DNA from 3 places in the Halomonas sp. BL6 genome. Region 2 is predicted to be linked to each of the others. Evidence: predicted binding sites of a transcription regulator. Region 2 holds the regulator's gene; each other region holds the start of a gene.
The links. Region 2 encodes sigma-54, which starts transcription at its own class of promoters, with help from an activator protein. Its sites were predicted from a motif close to TGGCACNNNNNTTGCTNT; they were not measured.
Positions count from the first base shown of each region.

Region 1 (2,271 bases), 250 kb from region 2:
CAAGCTCATCGAGCTGCCAGCGTCGGCGGTTGATCGAGCGCAGGCGGCCGCTACGTTCCACACCTTCCACATCGTTCAGCGTGCCGGTGAGCGTGTGGATATAGAGCGCAGGGATCCCTTGCAAGCTGAGCATGATCGCTTGGCTGCAGAGAAAGCGTGCAATTTGCCACGGGTCCGGGCCACGGCGGGTGCCGCGCATCGCCTCGAACCATGTGATATTGATCTCGTAGGGCGTGTCGCTGCCGTCAGGATTGCTGCGCATGCTGACAAATCCACCAAAGCGGTGCATCAATTCCAGCAGCGCGTCACGCTCGTGGTCGGGGAGCAGGCCTTCAAGAGGCCGTACACCTATACCGTCGTGGCTGGCGGTAAAGTTCAAGTAGGTACACTGCGGCGGCAGTACCGGGAGGCTGTTCAACCACGTTTGTAGCGTCGTCGCTTCCCCGCGGGTCAGGGTATGCAGTAAAAGCGGGGGCAGGGCGAACTGATACACCATGTGGGCTTCGTCGGGAGTGCCCTGCGTCAACCGCTCCAAGCCGAAGTAGCTAATGTTTTCGGCGTGTGGCACGTTGGTTTCGGTAATTAACAGCGTGCCGGGCGCCATCTCATCCACGATAGCGCGCAGTAAGCGCACGACGGTATGGGTCTCTGGCAGATGGATGCACGGGGTGCCGAGCCGTTTCCATAGAAAGGCCACTGCATCCAGGCGAATGATGCGTACGCCTTGCTGCAGGTAGAACAGCAAAATGCCCACGAACTCGAGCAGCACGTCCGGGTTTTCGAAGTTGAGATCGATTTGATCTTCCGAAAAGGTAGCCCATACGTGGCGGGTGCCGCGACGCGTCGAGATCGGCACCAATAACGGGCTGCTGCGCGGGCGGGTGACCTGGGAAACGTCCGTGTCAGGATCCACCTCAATGAAATAGTCGCGCCCGGGTAGGCTACCGGTGAGATAGTCGACGAACCAGAGCGACTCTCGGGAGACATGGTTGAGTACCAAGTCAGCCATCAAGTCGTAGTGGCTGGCTAGGGTTTGGACGTCCGACCACGCGCCCAGCTCACTATTGACCTCACGATAATGAATCACCGAAAAGCCGTCGTCGCTGCTCCAAGGGAAAAAGGGCAGCACGTGAACCCCACTGACGGTGTCTCCCAGATAACGTTGCAAAAACGTATCCAGCACGGCTAGCGGTGGCGTTCCCTCATCGACGATCGAGTCGCCGTAACAGATGACCCACTGATCCTTTTCGCTCCACATTGGTGCATCGACAGATTGACCGTTAACGGTCGGTGCAGCGTTTGCTCCCTCGCGAAAATGCGCGACGTGTTGACCTATTCGCCGCTGCACTTCCCCTGCGCGCGGGCCGTATAGCTGGGTGAGGTAGTGGTGAACAGTCTTTTCGAAAGCGGTCATAGCGGGCGTCCTTTCAATCATCCTTCGACAAACGCTGCAGCTTGTGTGCCAAATCGTTACAATACGTTGAGATAGGGGCTGTATAACACCGCCATACGATAGCTCGGCGGGTCGGCTACCGCCGACAGCTGGCGATAAAACAGTTTACAAAATAGCGAAGGGCTCGTAGAGCACGCACCGTGACGCTGCGTCCCTTCGTTCAGGCTGACACGCTGCACGTACTGGTTTTAGTGCGTACTGATAATAGGTTGACTGCCATGCATTGCCCTTTTTGTGGTGCAAACGATACGAGAGTGACGGATTCCAGGCTGGTGGCAGAGGGTGACCAGGTGCGCCGACGCCGCCAGTGCGCCAGCTGCCATGAGCGTTTTACGACGTACGAGACCGCTGAGTTGATCATGCCGCGGGTGGTGAAGTCCGACGGTTCTCGCGAGAGTTTCGATGAAGCAAAGCTACGTGCGGGGATGCTCCGCGCACTGGAAAAACGCCCGGTCAGTGCCGAAGCGATCGAAGCCTCGGTAGAGCGCATTCGTCAAACGTTGCGCGCACGTGGTGACCGTGAGGTGAACGCCCGGGAGGTGGGCGAGGCGGTGATGAAAGCGTTACGTAGCCTCGACCAAGTGGCCTACATTCGTTTTGCCTCTGTATACCGCAAGTTTCAGGACCTGGATGAGTTTCGTGCTGAAATCGATCGGCTCTCCCAAGAGCCCTCCGATGAGCCGGCCGGGCAGGGATCACCGAACGGAGCGTCATGATGGGTGAGTTCTCCACTGCCGATCATCGCTACATGGCCCGCGCGATTCAGCTGGCCAAGCGGGGGCTTTACACCACCGACCCTAACCCAAGAGTGGGGTGCG
Region 1 covers NZ_VDGL01000004.1:26,364-28,634, forward strand. Annotated here, with positions in the region: gene FHJ80_RS09720 (sugar phosphorylase) at 1-1,414, opposite strand, end outside; gene nrdR (transcriptional regulator NrdR) at 1,672-2,169, shown strand; gene ribD (bifunctional diaminohydroxyphosphoribosylaminopyrimidine deaminase/5-amino-6-(5-phosphoribosylamino)uracil reductase RibD) at 2,169-2,271, shown strand, end outside.
Region 1: the regulator sigma-54 is predicted to act here: its motif matches at 1,448-1,465, upstream of FHJ80_RS09720 (sugar phosphorylase).

Region 2 (2,271 bases):
CAAGGACATCAACCTGGAAATCGCCCAGGGCAGTGTCGTTGGACTGTTGGGCCCCAATGGAGCCGGTAAAACCACCTCGTTTTACATGATCGTCGGACTGGTCAAATCCGATGCGGGCAATGTGGGTATCGACGATCTGGATTTGACCCACGCGCCCATGCACGAACGCGCCATGGCAGGCATTGGGTATCTTCCCCAAGAGGCCTCGATTTTTCGCAAGCTCTCGGTAGCCGATAACATCATGGCCATCCTCGAGACGCGCAAAACGCTCGATCGCAGCGCCAGAGAAGCTCGCCTGGAGTCACTGCTCGAAGATTTTCATATCACCCATATTCGTGACAACCTAGGCATGAGCCTCTCAGGAGGCGAGCGCCGTCGAGTAGAGATCGCGCGGTCGCTGGCCACCGAGCCCGCGTTCATTCTACTCGACGAACCCTTTGCCGGGGTCGACCCTATTTCGGTCGGCGAAATCAAAACCATTATCCGCGCACTCAAAAAACGCCACATCGGCGTCTTGATCACCGACCACAACGTGCGTGAAACCCTGGATATTTGCGATATCGCCTACATCGTTGGCGATGGCCACATCATCGCCAGTGGAAACGCCCAGGAGATTCTCAATAACCAAAAGGTCCGCGACGTCTATCTGGGCGCTGATTTCCGGCTCTAAACCGAGGCCTGACCAAACTTTTCTTTTAGTGGCATGCTTATTGCACTTGCACGTAGCCATAACTCGCTCTAGGGTGGAGCTTTCTGATTAACGAGTGGTTCTCAGATGGTCATGAAAGCTTCTCTCCAATTGCGTATCGGCACACAGCTGACCATGACACCCCAGCTGCAACAGGCCATTGCCTTGCTGCAGCTCTCTACGCTGGACCTCCGTCAAGAAATTCAGCAAGCGCTTGACGCCAACCCTATGCTCGAGCAAGAGGACGAGTTTGGAGAGCAGGCAGTCAGCGAGCCGCAAGAGGCCGAGTGGTCTGACAGCATTCCCAACGAACTCTCCGTCGACAGCGACTGGTCGGACACCTATCAAGACATGGGCAGTCTGAGCGGTGGTAGCGAAGGACCCGACTTCGAGCGTCAAGCCGCTGGCCAAAGCCTTCATGGCCATTTGCTGTGGCAACTGGCCATGACCGATGTCAGCTCACGGGAATATGCAATTGCGGAGAGCCTGATCGATGCGCTGGACGCCAATGGTTATCTTACCCAGCCGCTCAACGACATTCGTGAAGGGCTCAAAGCACAAGGTCATGACGGCTTGAGCCAACGGGAAGTGGAAAATACCCTACTGCGCTTGCAGCAGTTCGAGCCGACCGGCGTATTCGCTCGCGACCTGCGAGAATGTCTGATGCTTCAACTTGCTGCGTTGCCGGAAGACACCCCGCTATTGATGCCAGCCAAACGGCTGGTACGACAGTTTTTGGAGGCGCTAGGCAAAGACGATATGCGCCTCCTCAAGCGCCGTTTGAGCCTGGACGATGAGCAGCTGGATGACGTCATTCGATTAATTCGCAGCCTCGATCCCCGACCCGGCAGCGCCTACGGCGTGACCGACGATAGCTACATCACTCCCGATCTGGTCGTGCGCCATGACAACGAAGGCTGGCATTTAGAGCTCAACCCGGACGCTCTTCCACGGCTACGCATCCAACCCGACTACGCCAGCTTGATCAAACGCGCCGACAAGAGCCAGGACAACCAGTTCTTGAAAGAGCACCTTCAAGAAGCGCGCTGGCTGATCAAAAGCCTCTCTAGCCGCAATGACACCTTGCTGCGCGTGGGGCGTGAAATCATCGCTCGCCAAATTGGCTTTCTAGAGCACGGCGAAGAGGCCATGAAGCCGCTGATCTTGGCCGACATCGCCGAAGCCGTAGAGATGCATGAGTCGACCATCTCACGCGTGACGACACAGAAGTTCATTCATACACCGCGTGGCGTGTTCGAGTTGAAATACTTTTTCTCCAGTCAAGTCAGTGGCCAAGACGGCGGCGACAGCCACTCGAGCACGGCCATTCGCGCACGTATCAAAAAGCTCATTCAAGAGGAGCCCTCAGGCAAACCGCTCTCCGATAGTCGCTTGGTGACGCTTCTCGAAGAGGGCGGAATAAGCGTGGCACGACGTACCGTCGCGAAATATCGCGAGTCGATGGGCATTCCCTCTTCGAGCGAGCGCCGCCGTTTACGCTAGTTAAACGTTTGGTCGTGACAAACTCACCGCAAGGGCTTTGCAATAGCGTAAAAAGGGTTACAATCGAAGTACAGCCCGAT
Region 2 covers NZ_VDGL01000004.1:279,122-281,392, reverse strand. Annotated here, with positions in the region: gene lptB (LPS export ABC transporter ATP-binding protein) at 1-670, shown strand, start outside; gene FHJ80_RS10780 (RNA polymerase factor sigma-54) at 776-2,191, shown strand.

Region 3 (2,271 bases), on a different contig from region 2:
AATGACGGGTTTCATGTCCGGCAGGCATGGACGAGCCCCTTTCCATGCCGCACTGTCCTTGCGTTCCCCAAGTGGAAAGATCGAGCGCGCGACTTTCTCAGCAGCGCCCAACTGCTCTTCATCGGCAGGGGATTCAAGACGGTCCAGCTCCGCGCCAGTGGTCAAGCGCACTCCCGCATTCATAGGTGCCAGCAAATAACCAACTTCGGCATCCATCAACCAGTAATTCAGCTTCGCTTCTGGCTGAGTCGCATAGTGCATGTGGTAGCCGCGCTTTACGAACGTTGGGAAATGGTAGCCCAGCGGCTTCATCCACTGGCCCGCCCACGGCCCCAAGGCCATGACGACTTGATCTACCTCTAACGACGCTGCGTTGGTCGTTACGGTCCAGCGCTCACCGTGCTGGGTGACGCCGGTAATATCGGCCTGTAACAACTCCCCACCCATGGCCTCGAATGACGTCGCATACGCCGCCACCAGGCCACCGGGGTCAGCAACGGTCCAGGGGTCGAGCCAGTGAATGGCACCAATAATGTCATCACCAAGCTGCGGTTCTTTAACGCTTAACGCAGCGCGGTCGAGCACAGCAAATTCGACGCCATAGAGTTCGCGGGCCTCTTCAGCTTCTTGAATGCGTTTATCGAGCTTCGCTTGAGTGCGATATATCTCCAACCAGCCCTCCTTACGCACCAAATGATCGGCCTTTGCCGCTTCGATCATCGGGCCATGGGCGTTTAGGCAAAGCTGAATCAGTGAAGCGTACTCGGGCACGATTTTTTTATAAAGCCGAGATGAGGAGTGGTGCCAGTAGCTCAGCAGCGGTGAAGCGGCATTGACCATTCCGGCGGGCCGGTAACGGATATCGACACGACGATTAGGCAACACGCTAAGGATGGTCTTCATATCGCGAGGAAACGGATAGGGCCGAACCGCCTCTCGCTGAATGATGCCCGCGTTACCAAACGAGGTTTCTCGGCCAGGTTGGCGACGATCGACCAGCGTGACTTGATGGCCACGTTTCTGCAGCTGCCAAGCAATACTGACCCCTACCATGCCTGCCCCCAACACCACCGTTTGACGCGCCATTTTGATGCACTCCTTTCTATCTGGATATTGTTCAGACTCATACTGTGAGCAGCATGGTTAACATATTGAAAAATATCACCAATCAAACCGCATTTGCACAGTCATAAAAACTGTTTTATCTATCATTTTTAGTCATTTATCACGCTTAAAGCGCAATAAAGGATGACTTCACTATCTGCGGCACAACAATTGCTTCATTACCATTAACACTACCTGAGCCACTCCATCGTTATGGACACTTTTAGGCTGGACGCTGCGTTCATGAGAAGCAACTCGACATTCTTTGCACCCCCTTCATGTCTGCGATGCACCAAAACAGTACAAGGAAAACACCATGGCCGATAGCTTCGACTCCACCTTGATCGACACGCTTTGGGTGCTATGGGCGGCAGCGCTCGTCTTCGTCATGCAAGCAGGTTTTCTCTGTTTGGAAGCGGGCACTACGCGCACGAAAAACGCCATCAACGTAGCAATGAAGAACTTGGCGGATTTTGCTATTGCCGTTAGCGTTTTCTGGCTAGCCGGTTTCGGCATGATGTTTGGCATTTCGCAAATGGGATGGCTAGGCAGCTCCCTGTTTGGCTGGCAATTGGAACCTACCAACGCATGGCTCATGACGGTCTTCGTCTTTCAGGCCATGTTTTGCGCCACGGCCGCTACCATCGTTGCAGGCGCCGTTGCCGAGCGCATGCCCTTCCTTGGCTATTTATGGACCGCCTTTTGGATTGCCCTATTGATTTACCCGGTGTTCGGCCACTGGGCCTGGGGCGGCTTACTGGGAGGCATGCCTGGCTGGTTGGCCACACTTGGCTTCATCGACTTTGCCGGGGCGACCGTGGTGCACAGTGTTGGCGGCTGGGTAGCCCTCGCAGCCGTAATCGTCATTGGTCCGCGCCAAGGGCGCTTTCAGATCGATCATCCCCCCACCGCGTTTCCAGCGGGGAACTTGCCGCTGGCAATGCTGGGGGCGCTCTTCATGATACTGGGTTGGTTTGGATTTAACGGTGGTAGCACACTCGCGCTGAATAGCTCCGTGCCTGGGATTATCGCCAACACCATGCTGGGTGCCGTAGGCGGCATTTTATCGGCCCTGCTGGTGGGCTGGCGGGTGCGCCGCTACGCCGATGTCATGTATGCCATCAACGGGGCCATCGCTGGTCTGGTGGCCGTCACGGCAGGTGCTCA
Region 3 covers NZ_VDGL01000005.1:239,863-242,133, reverse strand. Annotated here, with positions in the region: gene FHJ80_RS12355 (FAD-binding oxidoreductase) at 1-1,086, opposite strand, end outside; gene amt (ammonium transporter) at 1,421-2,271, shown strand, end outside.
Region 3: the regulator sigma-54 is predicted to act here: its motif matches at 1,265-1,282, upstream of amt (ammonium transporter).